DNA from 2 places in the Nocardia sp. Tas62D01 genome. Region 1 is predicted to be linked to the other one. Evidence: predicted binding sites of a transcription regulator. Region 1 holds the regulator's gene; the other holds the start of a gene.

Region 1 (11,396 bases):
ACGCATGCTGGCGCTCGCCGGGCAGCTCGCCGACGGCTGGCTGCCCTCGGCCGCCTGGGCCCCGCCCGAATTCCTCACCGAGGCGGGCAAGCGGATCGATAACGCCGCCGTGACCGCGGATCGCGACCCGGCGGCGGTGCGCCGGATCTACAACGTGTCCGGCACCATCACCGACAACGGCGTCGACCACGGCTTCCTGGAAGGACCGCCGACGCGCTGGATCGACGACCTGAGCGCACTGCACCGCGACCAGCGCATCGACGCGTTCGTCTTCTGGCCGACCGAGGGCGATCCGGTCGAACAGATCCACCGATACGCCGAGCTGGTCGCCCCGGCGGTACGTGCCAACGTCACCGCTTGATCGCCTGCGACAACGCCTGTGACAGGCCCGCGGCATCAGGTGTTTGCCCACCGATTACCGTTGGCCCGGGTCGTGATGAGCCATACCCACACGACCACGGGATTTTCGGGGATACTTGACCGCGGGGAGACCGCCGGTTACGGGTATGTCCCCGGGCAGAAATTCATCAGGGAAAGGAAGCTCCACGTCGTGGATGCGCGTTCGGCTGCGCTGGTCCGCGCCAACTTCCGTTCGGTGATCGAGTCACCGAACGGACCCGAGCGGTTGATCAGTGCGTTCTACGGTCACCTGTTCGCGGAGAACCCTCCGTTACGTGAGCTGTTCCCGCCTGCGATGGACATGCAGGCCAAGCGACTGGTCACCGCCATCCAGTACGTGCTCGACCACCTGGAGGACTGGGGGCGGGCGCAGAAGTTCCTCGAGCAGCTCGCGCGCGACCATCGGAAGTACGGCGTGCTGCCTAGGCACTACGACGCCGCGGGTCGGGCGCTGCTCACCGCCTGCCGCGTCTACAACGGCCCCCGGTGGAATCGGGCGCTGGAGGAGGGCTGGCGCGACATCACCATCCTGATCTCCGCGTCCATGGCTATCGGTGCAAATTCCGACAAATCGCGCCCGTTTTGGGAGGCGACCGTGGTCGGCCATCGCCGAGTGCTGGAGGATCTGGCCATCGTGCGGCTGCAATCCGATGCCCCGATCCCATATCAGGCCGGACAGTACGTGCCGATCGCGGTGCCGCAGCGGCCGAAGATGTGGCGGTACCTGTCGCCAGCGATTCCGGCAAACCCCTACGGCGAGATCGAGTTCCATATCCGCAAGATCCGCGGCGGTTGGGTGAGTCCGGCGATCGTCAACGAAACCAGGGTCGGCGACAAATGGATGATCGCCAGCCCGCTCGGCGGCCTGCACGTCGACCGCGACAGCCGCCGCGACGTGCTGTTGATCGGCGCGGGCACCGGCATCGCCCCGCTGCGCGGGCAGCTGATCGAAATGGGGCAGCGAGGCATCAACCCGCGCGTGCACTTCTTCATCGGCGGCCGCTACCCGTGCGACCTGTACGACGTGGAGAACATGTGGCAGCTCTCGCAGAGCAATCCGTGGTTGACCGTCATCCCGGTGTGCGAGCAGAAGACCAACCCGTGGTGGTACTCGCATCCGCCCGCCGACGCGCCCTACGGCATGCACCGGACGTTGATCGGTAATCTCGGTGCGGTGGTCGCCAGCTTCGGCGCGTGGGCGGACCGGCAGATTCAGATCGCCGGATCGGCGCGGATGATCGCCGACACCCGCCGGGCGCTGATCGCGGTCGGCACCCCGGAGTGGATTATCAGCTCCGACCCTGTGTGATGAGGAGGCCCCCTTGGGGGAAAACGGCGCTGGGCCCGAAACCCGCACGCCCGAATGGAAATCGACCGTCGTCGGCCACCATCGACTGCGTCACGACCTCGCCGTGATCCGGCTGATCGGCGAGTTCGTCCCGTTCACCGCGGGCCAGTCCGTCGAGGTCCGGGTGCCGCAGCAGCCGGGTGTGCGGCGTCGGCTCTCCCCCGCCCTGCCGCCCTCGCTGGACGGCAAACTGGAATTCCACGTCCGAACCGTCCCCGGCGGCTGGTGCAGCGGCGCCATCGTCGCAGACACCACGGCGGGCGACGAATGGCAGATCAGCGCGCCGCTCGGTGCTTTTGCCGTCGACCCCGACGGTCCCGAGGTGGTGATGGTCGCGGGCGGCACCGGCCTGGCCCCGCTGCGCGCACAGATCCTCGACCTCGCCAGGCACGAGGACCCGCCGCCCACCTACCTGTTCATCGGCGGCCGCTCGCCCCGCGACCTGTACGCCGCCGACATGCTCTACCTGCTGGCAGGCGAATTGCCCTGGCTCACCGTGGTGCCCGTGGTAGAAAGTCCGGATGACTCAGGCTGGGTTGATGATTGGTACGAACAATCCCGAGTAGACATCGGCTTCCCCGAGGACGACATGCTCCACGGCACCCTCGCCGAGGTCGTAGGCTCACACGGCGCATTCACCAATCACCAAGTGCTGGTATGCGGTTCGCCTGCGATGACCCGCGCGACAGTGGATAGACTCATCGAAATCGGCACCCCCGCCGAGCGCATCCAGTTCGAGGGAATCTGAATACCTGCTCGACCATCACGGAGCGAGTCTTACGAGCGACCGTACGCAAGCCCTCGGGGCCGCGAACACGCCGCGCCCGCGCGGCCAATGTCTCAGAACAGCGGGTCGTGCCGAATGTTCTTGGTCTCGGTGCCCGCCGCCATCAGGCGGAACTTGGTGGTCTGCACCACCGATGGCGATCCGGCGATCTGCACGTCGCGGTCGGCCCATAGCCCGAAGCTGGCGACGACCTTGCCGATCTGCCCGGTCATCCGCGGTTCCAAGCCGGGCCAGGTTCGTTCCGGTTCGCCGGATTCGAGGTACCACCAAGGGTTTTCGTCGCTCTCGGTCACCGGGGTGACGGTGAGCCACTTATTGGCCACGGCCAGCGCGCTGAGGGTCTCCAGGTCATACAGGTCGCACGGGTGGTGCCCGCCGACGAACAGGTGCACCCGCGGATTGACGCGCCGCTGTGCCATCGCCATCAGCTGGGCGCGCAGCGGGGCAATGCCGGTGCCGCAACCGATCATCAGCATCTTGCGCCTGGTGTTTCGCGGGATGCCGAGCCCGCCGAGCGGTGAACCGAGCAGCCACTGGTCGCCGATATTCGTATGGCCGATGATGGCCGGACTGACCCAGCCACCCAGCACGCCCCGGATGTGGAATTCGATCTCCCCGTTGGCGTTTGCGGGCGCGGCGGGCGAGAGGTAGCGCCACATCCGCGGCCGGGACGGGATCTGCACGCTGATGTACTGGCCAGCAGCGAACCGCATCGGTTGATCCAGTTGCAATCGCACGACGGCCAGATTGCGCAGCACCTCGCGCCGTTCGACCACGATCCCGGTCCACGCCGGAGGCGTGGTCTCCTTTTCGGCGGCGCCGATCATGGCGTCACTGATGATTGCGAGGCCCTCGTCCCAGGCCCGGTCGACCTCGTCGGTCCACATCTCGGTACCGGCGAATATGCGCATCGCCGACTTCAGCGAGGTGGTCACCGCGACGTAATGCTCGCGCTGCGCACCGTATTTACGATGGTCGCGGCCGAGCTGGGACAGGAACGGTAGCAACTTGTCCGGCTCCTCGAGCCGGTCCAGCACGTAAGAGATGGCTTTGACAAGGCGATCGCGCTGTGCATCCATTGCCGCTGGGAAGAAATCGCGAGCCTGCGGAAAGTCCGTGAATAAGATCGCGTAAAACGAACTAGCCAGTTTGGCTGGGCCGCCCTCCTCCGCAGCAACCGCCTTGAACGTCGTTCTGATCAAAGCGACAGTCCGCGAATCCATTTAGGTCACAACCCCATTTCACACTCGAACACAATCCGAGCCGGCGAGTGAGATGCTGCGGGACACTCGACAGCAGCCGATGCCTCCGAGTGTAGGTGAGGTTTGCCAGCAACGGAATCCTCCCTGAAAACATCATGCTTGTAATTCCGTCGAAACGAGGATCGGAAACACAAAACGCCGACGAAACAGACTGGAAGATCGATTATTTGAGTGAAATCAGTCACATGCTCACCGAATTCGCAAGCCCCGCTTTGCAAGCTTCGTTCCGATCGAACTTTTGGAGCGATCCACCGGCTACCCATGAAATGTTGCTGGTTACCTCGCGCCAGCAACTATTCCGCGCCCCAAACAGCTGGCGAGTGATGAGAATTCGCAGCACAACCCGCCCGCGCACCCTTCGCACCGGAGGTGTCGCGCACCCGCGGTTCCGGCATATAGTCGGCTACCCCTCCGCCGCAACGACATCGGGCCCCGGGCTTCAGTTCAATATCATGAACCGAAACCCGGGGCCCGAGCGTTAGCCAGATGGTGTCAGCGCCGATGCCGGGGCTTCCACACCACCAAAGCGGTACTGCGTTGCGGCGGTGAGAGATCGGGCCGATAGCCCGCGCGCAGCCGCTCCACCTCCGCCGACAATTCGGCGACGTGCTGCTGCAATTCCGCTACCTGGTTGGTGAGTTCGATGATGCGCTTGATGCCAGCCAGGTTGACGCCCTCGTCCTGGGACAGCCGCTGCACCTCGCGCAGCAACTCGACGTCTCTGGCCGAGTAGCGCCGACCGCCACCCGAAGTCCGTTGTGGCGTAACCAGTCCCAGACGGTCATAGGTGCGCAGTGTCTGCGCGTGCATGCCCGCGAGCTGAGCCGCCACCGAGATCATGAAGACCTGAGTCTCGGATCGGGCGCTATTGGGCATCGAGTGCCCAGCCCCACCGGACGCGTTCTTCGGATCACCGGACATCACGCACCTGCCCATCCTGCACGTGGATCGAACCCGCTGGCCTTCTCAGCCTCCGCATAGCGTCGCAGCGCCTCGGTGGCATTGTCGTCCAGCTTTTGCGGCACCGCGACCTTGACGGTGACCAGCAGATCACCGGCGCCGACGGTGGCGCCACGCTTCGGCACGCCGCGACCGCGCACCCTCAGGATGCGGCCGTCCGCGGTGCCCGGTGGCACCTTGACGCCGACGCGCCCTTCCAGCGTGGGCACCGAAACCGTTGTACCCAACACTAATTCACTGTAACTGACCGGAAGCACCAGGGTCAGGTCGTCGCCGTTGCGGCCGAATACCTTGTCCTGGCTGACGTGCACGGTGACATAGAGGTCACCCGAGGGCGCACCACGTAGTCCCGCCTCGCCCTGCCCGGCCAGCCGAATTTTCTGCCCGTCACTGACACCCGGCGGGATCCGCACCGTGATGGTGCGGGTCCGGTTCTGGATGCCACTGCCGCGGCAGTCGACACACGGGTCATCGATGATCGACCCGGTACCGCGGCACTCGTCGCACGGTTCACTGAATCCGAACGCGCCCTGGTTGCGGCTGATGACACCGTTTCCGTTGCAGACCGGGCACACTCGGGGACTGGTCCCCGGCTTGGCACCGCTGCCATGACACGTCGTACACGGCGACGGACTTGTCATCCGCAGTGGAACTGTGACGCCTTGCGCGGCCTCGCGGAAGCCGAGGGTCGTCTCCGTCTCCACATCCGCCCCGCGCCGCGGGCGGCTCGCGGTCCGCGTGCCACCCCGGTTGAACAGCCCACCCAGCAGGTCACCGAGACCACCGTCGCCGGCATTCGCCTGGCCGAAGATGTCACCGATATTGAAGTCCTGGGAGAACCCGCCGCCCGCACCGGGAGTGAACCCGCCGCCGCGACCATATGCACCGCCGGCGAACAGCTTTCGCGTTTCGTCGTACTCTTTGCGCTTGGCCGGATCCGACAGTACGGCATGCGCCTCGCTGACGGTCTTGAACCGCTCCTCGGCCTTGGTGTCACCGGGATTGGCATCCGGGTGCAGGTCACGAGCGAGCTTGCGATACGCCTTCTTGATCTCGTCCTGGGAGGCGCTGGAGGAAACGCCCAGCTCCTTGTAGAAGTCCTTCTCGATCCACTCCCGTTGACTCACTGGGCATCTCCCCCTCTCGCGTTCTTATTGGTTCTGTGCGCCGGCATCGGAACCAGCATTCGATGCTTCGCCGACCGGCAGATCGGACACACCATCGGTTACCCCGACCAGCGCGTGCCGAAGCACCCGGTCGCCGAAGCGATAGCCCTTGCGCATGACAACGCCGATCATCGGGTCGTGCCCGGAACCCTCGTGCTGCACGGCCTCGTGCAGGGTCGGGTCGAAAGGCTCACCCTCTGAACCGAATTCCTCGAGGCCCTGCTTGTGCAGCGCGTCGGCCAGCTTGTCCGCGACCGCCTTGAGCGGTCCGGTTTCCAGGTCACCGTGCGCGCGTGCGCGATCGAGATCGTCGAGCACGCCGAGCAATTCGGTGACCACCTGCGCCTTCGCGTTATCGATGGTGGCCTTGCGGTCACGCTCGACGCGACGCCGGTAGTTGGCGTATTCCGCGGTCAGCCGCTGCAGATCGGCGGTGCGCTCGGCCAGTTCGCTGCTGATGGAGTCGGCCAGGATCTCGGCCCCTCCCTCAGCACCGATCACGGCGTCGGCACCGTTCCCGGCATCCGGGCCGGGAACGGCCACGGCCTCAGCCGCGGCCGGTTCCCGAACCTCGCCGGTCTCCGGATCCACTTTGCGGTTGTCCACGAAAGTGATCGGCTCCTTGTCGGAGTTTCCCTGTGTCACTTCTTCTCCGTGTCGACCGGCTCGTCCACAACTTCCGCGTCCACGACCTGGTCATCATTGGCAGAGCTGGAGGCAGCTCCGTTGCCGGATGCCGCGGACTCCGCCGCCGACGCGTCGTAGATGGCCTGGCCCAGCGCCTGCGACTCGGTCGCCAGCTTCTCGACGGCCGACTTCACGGCGGCGATATCGGTGCCCCCGAGCGCCACGTTCGCCTCGGAGATGGCCTGTTCGACCTTGGACTTGACGTCCGCGGGGACCTTGTCCTCGTTCTCCTTGATGAACTTCTCGGTCTGGTGCACCAGCGACTCGGCCTGGTTGCGGGTCTCGGCCTCCTCGCGGCGGGCCTTGTCCTCGGCGGCATGCGCCTCCGCATCCTTGACCATCCGGTCGATCTCCTCCTTGGACAGGCCGGAGCCATCCTGGATTTTGATCGTGTTTTCCTTGCCGGTGCCCTTGTCCTTCGCGGTCACGTGCACGATGCCGTTGGCGTCGATGTCGAAGGTGACCTCGATCTGCGGCACGCCACGCGGGGCCGGCGGGATGCCGGTCAGCTCGAAGGAGCCGAGCAGCTTGTTGTGCGAAGCGATTTCGCGCTCACCCTGGAACACCTGGATCTGCACCGACGGCTGGTTGTCATCGGCCGTGGTGAAGGTCTCCGAGCGCTTGGTCGGGATGGTGGTGTTGCGCTCGATGAGCTTGGTCATCACGCCGCCCTTGGTCTCGATACCCAGCGACAGCGGGGTCACATCGAGCAGCAGGACGTCCTTGACCTCACCCTTGAGCACACCGGCCTGCAGCGCGGCGCCGACGGCGACGACCTCGTCCGGGTTCACGCCCTTGTTGGGCTCCTGGCCACCGGTCAGCTCCTTGACCAGCTCGGTGACAGCGGGCATCCGGGTGGAGCCGCCGACGAGCACGACATGGTGGATGTCCTTGACTGAGATGCCGGCGTCCTTGATCACGGACTGGAACGGCGCACGGGTGCGGTCGAGCAGGTCCGAGGTGATCTTCTGGAACTCGGCGCGGGTCAGCTGCTCGTCGAGGAACAGCGGGTTTTTGTCCGCGTCGACAGTGATGTATGGCAGGTTGACCGAGGTGCTCTGCGAAGAGCTCAGCTCGATCTTGGCCTTCTCGGCGGCCTCACGCAGCCGCTGCATGGCCATCTTGTCCTTGGTCAGGTCGATGCCCGCGCTGGCCTTGAACTTGTCGACCAGCCAGGTGACAACGCGCTCGTCCCAGTCGTCGCCACCGAGGTGGTTGTCGCCGGAGGTCGCGCGAACCTCGACAACGCCCTCGCCGATTTCCAGCAGCGAGACGTCGAAGGTGCCGCCACCGAGGTCGAAGACCAGGATGGTCTGTTCCTTGTCGCCCTTGTCCAGGCCGTACGCCAGCGCGGCCGCGGTGGGCTCGTTGACGATGCGCAGCACGTTGAGGCCGGCGATCTGGCCGGCTTCCTTGGTCGCCTGACGCTGCGCGTCCTCGAAGTACGCGGGGACGGTGATCACCGCGTCGGTGATCTCCTCGCCCAGGTAGGACTCGGCGTCGCGCTTGAGCTTCATCAGCACGCGCGCGGAGATCTCCTGCGACGTGTACTTCTTGCCGTCGATATCCACGCTCCAGTCGGTGCCGATGTGGCGTTTGACCGAGCGGATGGTGCGGTCGACGTTGGTGACAGCCTGGTTCTTGGCCGGCTGGCCGACCAGTACCTCACCGTTCTTCGCGAACGCGACGATCGAGGGGGTGGTGCGCGATCCTTCCGAGTTGGCGACGACGACCGGCTCTCCGCCTTCGAGAACGGCGACGACCGAGTTCGTGGTCCCGAGGTCGATTCCGACCGCACGAGCCATGGTTTTCCTCCTAATTGACGTAACTGCCTGTGTCGGTGCTGGGCGACGATCGCCCTGCGACCAGGTTTCCCTAGGTACTTCCTGTGCCGCGAGACCTCGCCCCAAAGCACCTCACGGAGCACGGTCCCAGCAACGCTGAGCGTAGTCGACTCAATCCTGCACCCGGTTAGCACCGGGAGTCAACTCAAACTTGAGCCGGACACACTCAACACTGTTGAACAGCTCAACCGGCGCCCCGCGCGATGTATTCCCGGACCCGGATCCGCGGGGTGACCGCTCGCCATTGTCGTCAGCCGGGTTGCGTCGTGCCAGGAATGTGCGGCACGTGTGACCAACCACAGCCTGGTCGCACGTGGCGGCGCCATCGTCAACGTCTCCTCGATCGGCGCAAGGAAACCAGCCGGGCCGCCGCTGGCCTACAACGTCGCCAAGGCCACGCTCACCGCGACCGCGTCCACGACGGGCACCTCACCCGACTCGTCCGTGAAGGACTCAACCTCGCCGACCATATCGTCACCGGAGAACCCCCACACGCATAGCAGCGTGGGCGGCGTGCGAGACGCCGCCGTGCACCAGATGCACAGCCTGTCGGGTTGCTGGTCAGGCGGGTTCGCGGCCGAGGAGTGTTGCGCGGCAGTGGAATTCGTAGAGTCCGTCGAACAGTGGGCCGGTGTGGTGCAGGATCTGTTCGTCGGTACAGACCATGGACAGTCCGCGTAGCGCAGTGTCGAGGCCGGCGGCTTCGGGGGCGTCGAAGCGTTCGTCGTCGAGGTCGGCTTCGTGGATGATCGCGGCCAGCCGCCACAGCACAGGGTCGTCTAGATGGTAGCGGCGCAGGATGGTTTCGAAGCTGCAATCACCGTTGTGGTGCGACAGCTCGACCCCACGCATGTCGAATCCGATGGGGTCGGTGGGGATTTGGGTGGGGTCGGTGACGAACACGAACTCGGCGTCGGGGTCGATGTGGCGGCGGATGAGCCACGCACAGGCCGCGCGGTCGATGTGGATGCTGGCGCGGGTCGCCCACTTCACGAGGACACCTCCGACTGTTCGGCGGGGGTGGCGAGGTGTTCGACAGCCGCGGCGGCGCGGTCGCGTTCGATGGGTGGGAAGTAGTCGCGTCGCTGGATGCGGTTGTGCAGTTCGGCGCGTAACCGCCGGGCCAGCGATTGGCGGGCGGACATGACGAGCACACAGCTATAGGGGAAGATGGCACACGAACTCCTGGAGGCTTATTCATAAGCCTGTCCCGCAATCGGCTGTGGCATAGCAACTCTCGTGGCCTGTGTGGCCGGTGAGACGGTGATCGCACTGCTTGATACGTCGGCGCGTCGCAGCCGAATTGGCAACGGCCCTCATGTATCTCAGTTCGTGGAGTTACGAAGTCTACGAGCGAGAACGAGGGCCGTTGCGGTACAAGGCTATTACGGGGCTGACCGATGGGCAACTGACGGAACTGACTGCCCGGGTACACGAGACCGTCGGCGGGTTCGAGTCGGCCGGTCGCCCTTACGCGTTGAGCTTGTTCAGGTCTGTCGCTTTGGTGGTGTCGTTGATGCGCAGAAACCTCGTCCAGGATGTCGCGGGCGCGTTCTTCGGGATCAGTCAGTCCACGGTGAGCCGCCGCTGGGATCTGCTGCGACCGGTGATCGCTGACGTACTCGAAGAGTTCGTTCCCAACCCCCGCGACGTCATCGGAGTCGGGTCCGTGCTGGTGGACGGCACAATCTGCCCGACCTGGGACTGGTCGGCGATCCCGGACCTGTTCTCCGGAAAAACCCAGTATCCGGGGTTCAACATCCAGATCGCCGCCGACCTCGACGGCAGGCTCGTCGCGGTCGGCATGACGATCGTGCACGGCGCCCGACACGACGCGCACGCATACGCCGCCTCCGGACTCGCCGACCTTCTCGCCGAGATCGACACTGTCGCCGATTCCGGTTACGTCGGTGTCGACGGAATCGATCTGGTGCCCTACAAGAAACCTCCGGGCCGCGAACTGCACGAGAGCCAGGCCGCGTTCAATACCGCACTCTCCGGAATCCGGGCCGCGGTGGAGCGAGCCGTCGCTCACCTGAAGACCTGGCGCATGCTCAGCGAGGAAGGCGGCCGCTACCGCGCGCCAGTCCACAAATTCCCCTCTGCCCTGAAAACGATAGTCGCACTGCACTTTTTCGCGGAGGCTTATGAATAACGCTCCTGGTACAGCGACGGTCTCAGCAACCACTGCTCTACCAGGAGTTCACCCAAATCTCGAGCGTCACACACTCAGTCCCACCGAGTTCTCAGACACGTTCTAAGAAGGCTGGTATCGAGGCATTCGTGCGCGGGCTTGTGCTGGTGATGCCGCATACTAATTGCACGGTGACTAATTGTACGGTGACCCTGCAAGAAAGACCGGCTGCCGTCAGGTATCGACGCAGATCACCCTGTCTCGGCACACCCCGAACGTCACCGGGGCGTCCTGCTCGAATCACCCGCCGACAACCCACCACCCAAACGAGAAACGCCAGCCACCTGGCCTTGGGCTAGCAGGTCCCGGCGTTGCGAATGACAGTGATCTGAGAGTATCAGCGCAACTCGTCGAGGCCAGCGCGGCTGGCATGCCTTTCGGAAGCCATTGGGCATTGTGACGGCGGCGGCGAGGGGGCGGTGCGCTTTTCGGCCGTCTACGAATCACGCCGTAGCTGAGCTGACTGGTCGACCTGATCGCCGTGGTGTCGATGCTCACGCTGACGGTCGCGGCCGCCTATGGTTTTGACGCAACTTTGTAAACAGAGACATGGTGTTTCGAGCCAGCCCTGATCCGCGCCTTGCTGTAATCCTCGTACCGATTCTCCAGCGTCAATCCCGCGATTTGCGCCATAAGGTCGAGTTCACTGGGCCAGCAATAACGCTCCTTTACAGGCAGGAACCGGGCACCCCCTTCACTGAAAGTTACCTCCTGAAAGGTGATAATCTGGCTGGAGGCGTCAACGGCTG
Region 2 (11,396 bases), 280 kb from region 1:
CGAGGTGCTCGATCTGAAGCCGCTGATCGAGGACGCACCCGACGCGGTCGCGGTGCCCGCGGGTCCGGTCGCGGTGGAGTTGGACAACGTCACCTTCGGCTACCCAGCCGCCGACAAGGTTTCGCTGGCCTCGCTGGAGGACGTCGCGACGCTGGATACGCGCGGCGGGGTCGAGGTCCTGCACAATGTGTCACTGCGCGCGGAACCCGGTCAGCTGGTCGCCCTGGTCGGCTCTTCGGGTGCCGGGAAATCCACTGTCGCGCAGCTGGTTTCCCGACTCTACGACGTGGACGGCGGCGCGGTGCGACTGAACGGTGCCGACGTGCGCGACCTGACCACCACCTCGATCCGGGAGACTGTCGGCCTGGTCACCCAGGATGGCCACCTGTTCCACGACACGATCCGCGCGAATTTGCTGTTGGCCAGGCCCGAGGCCACCGAGGCCGAAGTGTGGGATGCGTTGGAGCGGGCCCGGTTACGCGATCTGGTGACCTCGCTGCAAGACGGACTGGACACCGTGGTCGGTGAACGCGGCTACCGCCTGTCCGGGGGTGAACGCCAACGCCTCACCATCGCCAGGCTTTTGCTGAAGCAGCCCCGCGTGGTGATCCTCGATGAGGCGACCGCATCACTGGACTCCACCTCGGAAGCCGCTGTCCAGGAGGCCCTTTCGGAGGCATTGGAGGGTCGGACCGCGCTGGTGATCGCACACCGCCTGTCCACCATCCGCGCCGCCGACCAGATCCTGGTGCTGGAGGACGGCCGAATCGTGGAGCGCGGCAACCATACTCAGCTGCTGGCTGCCGAGGGACGCTACGCCGAGTTGTACCGCACCCAGTTCGCCGAAGATCCCGTCACTGTCGCCGCCTGATCGGAAGCCAGTCGGCCGGTCGTTCGGCCCGCCACGCCGTGTCGGGTCGAACGATCGGTTGCGACGGTGACCGATGTGATCGGCCCATGCCGACCCGATCCATATCGGAACATTTTGGCGCGCAGAAGGTTCGAGCGAACTCAGACGTTTCGCCGTCTCTCCAGGCCGTCCAGGATGCAATCGAGTCCGTACTGGAATTGGCGGTCCCTGGCGGCCGCGGGGTCCTGGTCCCAGGAGCCGTTCGCGTCTGTCTGCTGCAACCTCGGGTAATCGTGGGCGGCCTGCTCCGCGGCGGGCCGCAGGGTGGCCAGGAACTCCCCTTCGGTCTGGCCGCTGCGGGCCAGCATGGTCAGCCATGCGGCCTCGCTGACTCCGATGCCGATGACGTAACTGATGACGGCGCCGATGGCGTCACTGCGTTCCTCCGCCGGGAAACCGCCCGTCTCGAAGAGCGCCAGCATACGGTCGTTGAGCCGCATGACATTCGGGCCGAGGTAGGACAGCCCGACCTGGCCGAGGGTCGAAGCCATCCACGGGTGGCGCAGGATCATCGCGCGCAGGCTGCCCGCGCACATCTCGGTGGCCGCGCGCCAGTTGGCCGGATCATCGATCTTGGGCACCTGGATCTCGCCGTAGACCTCGTCCACGACCAGTTCGATGAGCTCGTCTCGGTTGGCGACATGTCGATACAGCGAGGTAGCTCCCGCGTTGAGCCGGGCACCCAGCCGGCGCATGCTTAGCGCGTCCATGCCCTCGGCGTCCAGTAGCGCGACAGCCTCGGCCACGATCTGCTCTCTGGTCAGCGCGGGCTGCTCCCGCCCACGACGCGGGCGCGTCCACACCGATCCGACCTGCTGCTTCTCGACGGGCATGTCGACTCCTTTCGTTGCCGCCAGCATAGCGCACGACGTTCACTGTCGCGAACAGTAGATCATGGTGCGTACAGTGTTCGCAATGCGAGAACGTCGTACTTAACACCGTTGAGAGAGATTCCGATGGACGCGAGTGCAGCCCGCAACCCGAGGCGCTGGTGGATCCTGATCGTGCTGTGCCTCAGCACGCTGGTCCTGGTCATCGACAATTTCGTCCTAGCCGTCGCGGTCCCGCCGCTGGCCGCGGATCTGAACGCGAGCGCCCAGGACATCCAGTGGATCCTGGTGGTGCCACCTTGACCACCCGCAACACCAAGAACTTCCACGGCGCCGGAATCGAACTGGTCGATCCCTGGCGCACGCCGTGACTCTCGAAAGAGGCCGCGTTCTGTCCGTCAGAATTCGCCTGCGACGCCGAAGACCGTTCGGCCGGAGTGGGTGCCGTTCTTGATCGAGCTCAGGACCTTGGGGGCGTCGGTGATGGGGGCGTAGTGCTCGATGGTGGAAAGGTGTTGGGGGCGTATTTCGTTGCCGAGCCAGGACCACAGCTCGCGGCGCTTGTCGATGGGGACGTAGGCGGAGTCGATGCCGATCAGGGCTATGCCGCGCAGGATGAACGGCATGACGCTGGTGGGGAGGTCGGAGCCGCCGGTCAGGCCGCTGACCGCGACCGCACCGCCATAGCCGATGGAGCTGAGGATGAAGGCGAGAGACTTACCGCCGACGCTGTCCACGGCGCCGGCCCACTGCGCCTTCGCCAGCGGGCGGAGCTTGGCATTCGGATCTTCGGGGAGGCGGCCGATCACTTCGTTGGCGCCGAGTTCGGCGAGCAGGTCGCCCGCATCCGTCTTGCCGGTGGAGGCGATCACCTCGAAGCCGAGGCCGGACAGGATGTCGATGGCCACGCTGCCGACACCGCCGGTGGCGCCGGTGACCAGCATCGGGCCGGCGTCGGGGGTGAGGCCGCGGTCGAGCAGGGCCTGCACGCTCGCTGCCGCGGTGAATCCTGCGGTGCCGATGGCGGCGGCTTCGCGGGGGTTGAGGCCGTCGAGCTTGACCACCCACTCGGCGGGCACGCGCGCATATTCGGCGAAGCCACCGTGGTGTGAGACGCCGATGTCATAGCCGTGCGCCACGACCAGATCACCGGGGACGAAGTCGTCGTCCTCGGAGGTCACGACCTCACCGGCGAGGTCGATGCCCGGCACGATCGGATAGTTCCGGACCACGTTCGCGCCCGGGGTGATCGCCAGCGCATCCTTGTAGTTCGCGCTCGAGTAGTGCACCTTGATCGTCACGATGCCGTCGCCGAGGAAATCCTCGGTGACCTGCTGCCGCTCCAGGACGATCCCGCTATCCGTTTCGTGTGCCACCATCGCCCAGAACTCCATGCCGATGAGCATACGAGCGTCCCGGTCGGCTCGGGCGAATCTCACGGTCGAAACGGACCTGCGGTAGCCAGGGCTCTACCCGGCGGGGACGAGTTCCAGGCGAACACCGAGCAGGCGGATGGGGCGGTCGAGCTCGAAGCGGTCGATGATGCGGAGCGCGGTTTCCACGATCAGCGCGATGTCCGTGGTCGACTCGGGGAGTTTTTCCTGTTTGCTGCTGGTGTAGAAGGTTTTGGTGCGGACGGTGACCGAGACCCGGGTGCTGATACGACCCGCTGCGGCCATCTCCTCGGCAACCTCGGTGGCCAGTCGCGCGACCTGGGCACGGATCTCGTCGGGGTCGGTGAGGTCGTGCGGGAAGGTTTCGGATTTGCTGCGGCCCACCGGAACCCGTGGCTCGGTCGTGACGTCCGTGTCGCCTTTGCCGTGGCCGAGCACCCAGAGATAGGGGCCGGTGTTGGGGCCGAATTCGGCGGCGAGGCGGTGGCGGTCCGCCGCCATCAGATCAGCGACTGTCTCGATACCCAGCTCGGCCATGCGGGCGGCGATCCGATTTCCGATGCCCCACAGGGCATTTGTCGGCCGGTGCGCCATCACCTCGACCCAGTTCGCGGCGGTGAGCCGGAAGATGCCCGCGGCCGCGCCGTCGGTATCCGCGGGTGCGGCGGACGATTTGCCCGAGGACTTCGCGAATCCGGTCGCCAGCTTGGCCGTGAGCTTGTTGTCACCGATGCCGATGGCGCACGTCAGGCCCAATTCGGCAATGGCGCTTCGGATTTCGCGAGCGAGCTGCTCCGGGTCGTCGGTGTCGGCGGCGAGGAATGCCTCGTCCCAGCCCCACACCTCGACCCGGCCGGGAAAGGTCCGCAGCAGTGACATGACCTCGTCCGATGCCTCCTCGTAGGTGGCCATGTCCAGCGGCAGGAACACCCCATCGGGACATTTGCGCTCGGCGCTGCGCAGCGCCATCCCTGCGCGCACACCGTAGGCGCGCGCCGGATAGGACGCACAGGTCACGACCTTGCGCGGCTCCTTGGGGTCGCCGTTTCCGCCGACGATGACCGGCAACCCGCGCAGTTCCGGATGACGGCGGAACTCCACCGCCGCCTGGAACTGGTCGAGATCGACGTGCAGCAGCCATCTGGCCATACGTCTGTCTTACCGCACGGCTATGACATGCAGCGGAAATTCGCCACGATCGAACCGCTACCCGAGTCGTAGGATTTCTGAGGACGATCAAGGGGAGCACTCCGATGACCGACGCGCAGGACAATTCCGCAGCACTGACCGCGGTTCGGATCGGCGACACCGATCGCGAACTCGCCGCACGACAGCTGCAGATCGCCGTCGACGACGGCCGACTCGACCTGATGGAGCTGGACAGGCGGCTCGTCGCGATCTGTCGCGCGCTGGTGGCGGACGCATGCTCGCTACGGCGCGGTACGCGAACTGGAACCCGACCTCGTCTACGCGCTGTGGCTCGGCCCGGCACAGGAGTTCCTGTCGTGACACCGATGAGTTTGCGTCGCGCAGCCTGTCTACACAGGTGACCGAAAGGAATCCAGTGACAGACTTCGCGACTTCCGCCGACGGCACCCGTATCGCCTACGACCGATTCGGCGACGGCACACCGGTCATCGTGGTGAGCGGCATGTTCTGCGCGCGACCCATGACGCACGACCTCGCCACCCGGCTGGCCGAACAGTTCACCGTGATCAACTACGACCGCCGTGGCCGTGGCGAAAGCGGTGACACCCTGCCGTACGCCCCGGAACGCGAGGTGCAGGACCTGGCCGCTTTGATCACCGAGGTGGGCGGTAAGGCAGCGGTCTACGGGCATTCGTCGGGCGCCGGACTCGCGGTGCGTGCCGCCGCGGCCGGGTTGCCGATCACCCGCCTGGTGCTGCACGAACCGCCGTACGGCAGCGATAACGAGACGAGCAGGGACAGCGCGCGGGCGGTCGCCGACCGGATTCAAACGGCGATCACAGGGGGCCGGCCTGGCGATGCTGTCGCGATCTTCATGACGAACTCGGGTATGCCACCGGCGATGGCGGAGGCGACCGGTCGAGATCCCGGCATGCAAGCCGCGGCACCGACGATGCCCTACGACCTCGCGGTCATGGACAGCTTCGAGGGCGGTGGCGTGATTCCCGCCGACGTCGTGCGCACCCTGGACATCCCGACCCTGGTGTTACTCGGTGGCGCCAGCCCGGAGTTCTTCGGTTCGGCTGCAACACGTCTCACCGAATTGCTGCCCGACGCACACCTCACCGTGCTCGACGGGGCGGACCACGGCGCGCCCGCCGATGTCGTCGCACCACCGGTGGCGGCCTTCTTCGCGTGACAACGGCACAGCTGACAACGGCAAGGGTCGTGCACGTTTCCGTGCACGACCCCTTTCGATCAGATCAGGCGGTAGCCGCGAAGGACCGGCCGTCCAGCGCCGGTTCGGCTACCGGCTCGATGGCGTAGGCCAGGATATCGGCCACGTCGGCGACGGGGCGAACATCCAGGGCGGCCAACACTTCCGCAGGCACGTCGTCCAAGTCCGGCTCATTGCGGGCCGGGATGAACACCGTCTTCAGACCGGCACGCGCAGCGGCGAGCAGCTTCTGCTTGACGCCGCCGATCGGCAGCACCCGGCCGTTCAGCGTGACCTCACCTGTCATGCCGACGTCCGCGCGGACCTGCCTGCCCAGCGCCAGCGACACCAGGGCGGTGACCATGGTGACGCCCGCCGAAGGTCCGTCCTTCGGCACCGCGCCCGCCGGGAAGTGCACGTGGATATTGCGATCGAGCACCGACGGCTCGATGCCGATCTCCTCCAGGTGCGAACGCACGTAGGTGAGGGCGATCTGCGCCGACTCCTTCATGACGTCACCCAACTGGCCGGTCAGGGTCAGCGAACGCTCACCCTCGGCGACATTGGCCTCGATGTAGAGGACATCGCCGCCGAGTCCGGTGACCGCCAGTCCGGTCGCCACACCCGGCACCGCGGTGCGTTCCACTGAGTCGGGGGTGAACCGCGGTCGGCCGAGGTACTCCTTCAGATCAGCGACGTCGATCGTCAGTGACTCTTCCGGAACAGCCCCGGCGCTCTCGGAAGATACTGCTGCCGACGACTTCTCGGACCTCACCAGCGTGTCGTAACCCAGTTCGGCGCCGTAACCCAGATCGGACACCACCGCATCGGATTCACCTGCGGCCGAGCCGATTACATCCTCGGACAGCCGAGTCGCCGCCTTGCGCAACGCCTTCGCGATCAACCGCTCCATCTGCCGCACTCCGGCTTCCCGGGTGTAGTTGGCCGCGATCTCACGCAGTGCCGCGTCGGTGACGGTGACCTCCTCGGCGGTCAGCGCATTGCGTTCCAGCTGCCGTGGCACGAGGAAGTCGCGGGCGATGGCCACCTTGTCGTCCTCGGTGTAACCGTCGATGGTGATCAGCTCCATCCGGTCCAGCAGCGGGCCGGGGATGGTGTCCATGACATTCGCCGTGGCGATGAACAGCACGTCGGACAGGTCGAGATCCAGATCCAGGTAGTGATCGCGGAATGTGTGGTTCTGCGCCGGATCCAGCACCTCGAGCAAAGCCGCCGCCGGATCGCCGCGGAAGTCGGAGCCGACCTTGTCGATCTCGTCCAGCAGGACAACGGGATTCATCGATCCCGCCTCCTTGATGGCACGGACGATCCGACCGGGCAGCGCGCCGACGTAGGTGCGCCGGTGGCCACGGATCTCGGCCTCGTCGCGCACGCCGCCGAGGGCGACGCGAACGAACTTGCGTCCCATGGCCCGTGCCACTGATTCACCCAGCGAGGTCTTACCGACACCGGGCGGACCGACCAGTGCCAGCACCGCGCCAGAGCCACGTCCACCGACGACCTCCAGACCACGCGAGGCCCGCCGCGAACGCACGGCCAGGTACTCGACCATGCGGTCCTTCACCTCGTCCAGGCCGTGGTGGTCGGCGTCCAGCACCGCGCGGGCAGCCGAAACATCGGTGTTGTCTGTGGTTTTCACCGTCCACGGCAGCTCGAGCACGGTGTCCAGCCAGGTCCGGATCCAGCCGGATTCCGGGCTCTGATCGCTGGCCCGCTCCAGCCTGCCGACCTCGCGCAGCGCCTCCGCCCGGATGTTGTCGGGCAGATCGGCCTGCTCGACCCGAGCGCGGTAGTCGTCGGCGCCGTCGGGCTCGTCCTCGCCGAGTTCCTTGCGGATGGCGTTGAGCTGCTGACGCAGCAGGAACTCGCGCTGGCCCTTCTCCAGGCCCTCGCGCACATCGTCGCTGATCTTCTCGGTGACCTCGGCCTCGGCGATATGCGCCTTGGTCCACTCGATCAGCGTGGTCAACCGCTGTGCGGCATCGGGGGTTTCGAGCAGTTCGCGCTTCTGATCGTTGGTCAGGTACGGCGCGTAGCCCGCGGTGTCGGCGATCGCCGACGGATCGATCAGCTGATTGACCGCGTCGATGATCTGCCATGCCTCGCGGCGCTGCAGCACCGAGACGACCAGCTTCTTGTATTCGACGGCAAGTTCTTTGGTGCGCCCGTCGGTCGCGGGCGTATCAACCGGCTCGGCCTCGACCCACAGCGCCGCGCCGGGCCCGGTCACGCCGTGTCCGATCTTCGCGCGCCGTTCGGCCTTCAGTACCGCGGCGGGCGCGCCACCGCGCATCCGGCCGACCTGTTCGATGGTGGCGACCACGCCGTAGGAGGCGTAGCCCTCGGTGAGTCGCGGTGCGAGCAGCACAGCCTCGGTCTTCGCCGCACGCGCGGCATCGATGGCGGCCTGCGCCGATTCGTCCAGTTCGATGGGCACGACCATGCCAGGCAGCACGATCGGATCGGTCAGGAACAGCACCGGCAGGTTCTGTGGTGTAGTCACGTGGTCGACCCTTCCAAAAGTTGAGCGATGCCCAGTCAACCCCGAGGCTCCCACGTTTGTTCCGCGCTGCCCCCGACGTTCGCTCAGGGCGAATCGAATAGTCGGCGGCGAGCCGGACCGCGAAATGCCTGGTCGCGTTGGGGCGAAAGACCGCTCTACCTGGTGGCCTATCGTTGAGCGCAGCGCGCTGCTAGTTTTCGGCTGGATCATCCTGCACCTGGACCGATTACGCGTCCACCGCAGAATCCGAACACCGCTGGCCATGGGCTTCGTGTGGGGTGCGCTGGCCGGGACGGGCATCGCGATGTTCGCCAACGACCGCAACATGCGGATGATCCAGAACCTGGCCGGTGACGGCTTCGCCATCGACTGGCAGGTACCCCGATTTCGGTCGTCGAGGAGGCGGTCAAAGGTGTCGGCGTCTTCGCCGTCGCTTGGCTGAGTCGGCCGCTGCTGCGGCGGCCGATGCACGGCAACCGCCGTCATCAGTTGCGCAGGCAGCGGCTGCTCCTCGACCGGATCCAGGACCTCGGGGTGGAAACGGACCCGCGTTGACACTCCGCCTGACCCGATGAGAACGTGTCCTTGATATGTCACTACCCGGTCAGCACTAGGGGGACCCCTCGATGACGACTATCGCCTCGGGCGTGCTCATCGACTGGGAGAATCTCACCGGGCAGTCCAAGTTCACCGTCGATCTCATCACTTTCCCTATCTTCAGCGCATTGGCGGGCTGGCTCACCAACTGGACCGGCGTCCTGATGCTTTTCTGGCCCATGGTGTTCCGTGGCATTCGGATCCCCGGCCTGCATGTGCTGTATCCCTATTTCCCGCGCCGGGTCCAAGTGCTGCCCACATTTTCCGGCGACGGCCGCCGACTCGGATTTCAGGGATTCATACCGGCACGCGCGGAAAAAATGGCGAGCATCTGTGTGGACAAAGCGCTGATGCGGATCGGCAGCCCGAAGGATTTCATTCACGAACTCGATCTGGACGGCATCGCCGACTACATCGCGATACTCGCCCGCAAACAGGTACAGCCGCTGGTCGACGAGCTAATGAACCGGGAGAATCCGGACCTGTGGCGCACCATGCCGCGCGCCATGAAACAGCTCGTCTATCAACGGGTGGATCGGGAACTGCCCGCATTGTGCCGGCGCTCGTTCGAATCACTCGGCGACAATGTCGATCAACTCATCGACGTCAAGAGTTTCGTCATCCGGTACCTGCAGGAAAATCCCTACATCCTGAAGGACCTGACCACCACCATCGCCGCACCGGAACTGAAGTTTATGGTCCGAGTCGGCCTGCTCGGTGCGCCGTTCGGTCTGCTACTCGCGCTGTATCTGCATGTGCACGCCCGCATTCCGGTGCTCGGCTGGGTGCCAGGATGGGTGATCGTGCTGTTGGCCGCGGCGGCAATCGGTGTGATCGTCAATGTCATCGCGGTCAAGATGGTGTTCGAGCCGGGCGATCCGCAGCCCCGCTACAAATACCTGTGGCAACAGGCGTTGCTTGCCAAACGGCAGCCGCAGGCCGCTGTCGACCTCGCCCACATCCTGGCCTACCAGGTGCTGACCCTGCCGAACCTCTCGAAGGAATTGCTCGAGGGCCCCAACGGCGACAAAACGCGACAGTTGCTGGAGCGGTTGATCTCCGAGGAGATCCATCGCCAGCTCGGCCCGACCAAGTCGCTGGTCCGCGCCGCCTTCGGGCGTCGCCAGTTCGACAATCTCACGGTCGGAGCAGCCGGCGCCGCGGTCGGTCTGGCGCCGAGCCTGGTCGAGGACGAGGAATTCACCCTCGAGCAGGCCAAGAAGATCGAGGAATTCGCCGCGCGCAAGCTCCAGCACCTCACGCCAGGGGAGTTCATGGAGATGTTCTACGCCTCGGTCGAACAGGATGCCTGGCTGCTCTACCTGCACGGCGCGGTCCTCGGCCTCGTGGTCGGCGCCACCCACCTGCTGCTTTTCGGTTGGTAATCACCGGCTTCACGATCGACCACACCTCGGCAGATAACTCTCGTCGTAAATACAAGCACGCGTGCTTGCATTTTTCTGAGCCCGCTGCGATGCTGAAGCGCGACGGCGCACAGAGCAGTGTGCCTGCGACCGCAAGGAAACAGATGGCTGACCTCGACGCGCTACTCGGTGATTTCGCCGCGGAATGCGCGGATCTGGAACACCTGGTCGCGCCACTGGCGCCGGAGGACTGGTCCACCCCCACACCCGCGCCCGGCTGGGATATCTTCCATCAGATCGGCCATCTGACCTGGACCGACGAGGTTTCCATCCTGGCGGCGACCGACGCGTCCGGCTTCACGCGGTTGCTGGCCGAGGCCGCACCGAAGGCGCTGACCTTTGTCGATGAAGCCGCGCAGGAGGCGGCCGCCACACCCGCGCCGGAACTGCTCGACCGGTGGCGCCGGGGCCGCACCGCACTCGCCGATGCCCTGCGCGCGGTGCCCGCGGGCAGGAAACTGCCGTGGTTCGGCCCGCCGATGAGCGCGGCATCGATGATCAGCGCGCGGATCATGGAGACCTGGGCACACGGACAGGATGTGGCCGACGCCCTCGGCCTCACCAGGACGCCCACCGCCCGGCTGCGCACCGTCGCCCATCTCGGCGTCCGAACCAGAAACTTCGCCTACTCGGTACACGGCAAGCCCCCGCCCGCCGAGGAATTCCTGGTGGAACTCACCGCGCCCGACGGCACGATCTGGTCCTGGGGACCGGCCGATGCCGCGCAGCAGGTGCGCGGACCCGCCCTCGACTTCTGCCTGCTGGTGACGCAGCGCCGTCACCGCGACGACCTGGCGCTGGAGACGATTGGCCTGGATGCCGCGGACTGGCTGACGATCGCACAGGCCTTCGCGGGACAGACCGGAGAAGGACGGACAGCGGGCCAGTTCGCCTGACCCGCTGTATTTTCCCGACCACCCGGCTTCGGGAGCGGGCGAGCGCCACACTTGGGTGCGCCGTTCGTGTCGACGGCCGGACGCCATTGGCCGGGTGTCTCAATGTGGCAGTCGAGAATGACGCTCGCCAGCTATCTGGGTTTACCCGCCCGACAGCTGATGGAAACATGAACAATGCGAAAAATCGGGCGGGGACCCGCCGCTGACGACGTCGTTCGCGCGACTTTGTGATGCTGATCTCACCGACGCGGTGGCCCCGCGGGCTACACCGTAACCTGGACAAGCGTACGGCTTTCAACGATGCGGGCCGCGCCGCAAGGACCAGGGGCGGAGGAAAGGAAAGCATCGTGACTGCACACACGCCTGCCCAGGTCGTTCGGCATGCCGCGATCGTGCTCGCCGGTGCAGCCAGCCTCAGCCTCACCGTCGCCTCCGGGGCCTACATCGTGAACCAGA

Evidence for each region. Region 1 encodes HspR, which represses chaperone genes until heat shock. Its sites were predicted from a motif close to ANNTGAGTNNNNNNNACTCANNT; they were not measured.
Region 2: a site for HspR is predicted at 8,042-8,064, ahead of lon (endopeptidase La). Genes of this name have one in related genera too.

Annotation. Positions count from the first base shown of each region.
Region 1 covers NZ_JBUYUZ010000001.1:2,988,457-2,999,852, forward strand. The annotation lists gene ACV7NQ_RS14725 (LLM class flavin-dependent oxidoreductase) at 1-361, shown strand, start outside; gene ACV7NQ_RS14730 (FAD-binding oxidoreductase) at 551-1,708, shown strand; gene ACV7NQ_RS14735 (FAD-binding oxidoreductase) at 1,722-2,495, shown strand; gene ACV7NQ_RS14740 (FAD-binding oxidoreductase) at 2,588-3,757, opposite strand; gene ACV7NQ_RS14745 (heat shock protein transcriptional repressor HspR) at 4,289-4,672, opposite strand; gene dnaJ (molecular chaperone DnaJ) at 4,717-5,883, opposite strand; gene grpE (nucleotide exchange factor GrpE) at 5,908-6,567, opposite strand; gene dnaK (molecular chaperone DnaK) at 6,564-8,414, opposite strand; gene ACV7NQ_RS14765 (chromate resistance protein ChrB domain-containing protein) at 9,015-9,446, opposite strand; gene ACV7NQ_RS14770 (hypothetical protein) at 9,443-9,598, opposite strand; gene ACV7NQ_RS14775 (transposase family protein) at 9,772-10,608, shown strand; gene ACV7NQ_RS14780 (class I SAM-dependent methyltransferase) at 11,164-11,396, opposite strand, start outside.
Region 2 covers NZ_JBUYUZ010000001.1:3,266,954-3,278,349, forward strand. The annotation lists gene ACV7NQ_RS15970 (ABC transporter ATP-binding protein) at 1-871, shown strand, start outside; gene ACV7NQ_RS15975 (TetR/AcrR family transcriptional regulator) at 1,012-1,743, opposite strand; gene ACV7NQ_RS15980 (hypothetical protein) at 1,867-2,043, shown strand; gene ACV7NQ_RS15985 (oxidoreductase) at 2,139-3,134, opposite strand; gene ACV7NQ_RS15990 (DNA polymerase IV) at 3,210-4,283, opposite strand; gene ACV7NQ_RS15995 (DUF1707 domain-containing protein) at 4,388-4,684, shown strand; gene ACV7NQ_RS16000 (alpha/beta fold hydrolase) at 4,699-5,481, shown strand; gene lon (endopeptidase La) at 5,546-8,023, opposite strand; gene ACV7NQ_RS16010 (hypothetical protein) at 8,148-8,465, shown strand; gene ACV7NQ_RS16015 (hypothetical protein) at 8,650-10,005, shown strand; gene ACV7NQ_RS16020 (TIGR03084 family metal-binding protein) at 10,149-10,940, shown strand; gene ACV7NQ_RS16025 (hypothetical protein) at 11,288-11,396, shown strand, end outside.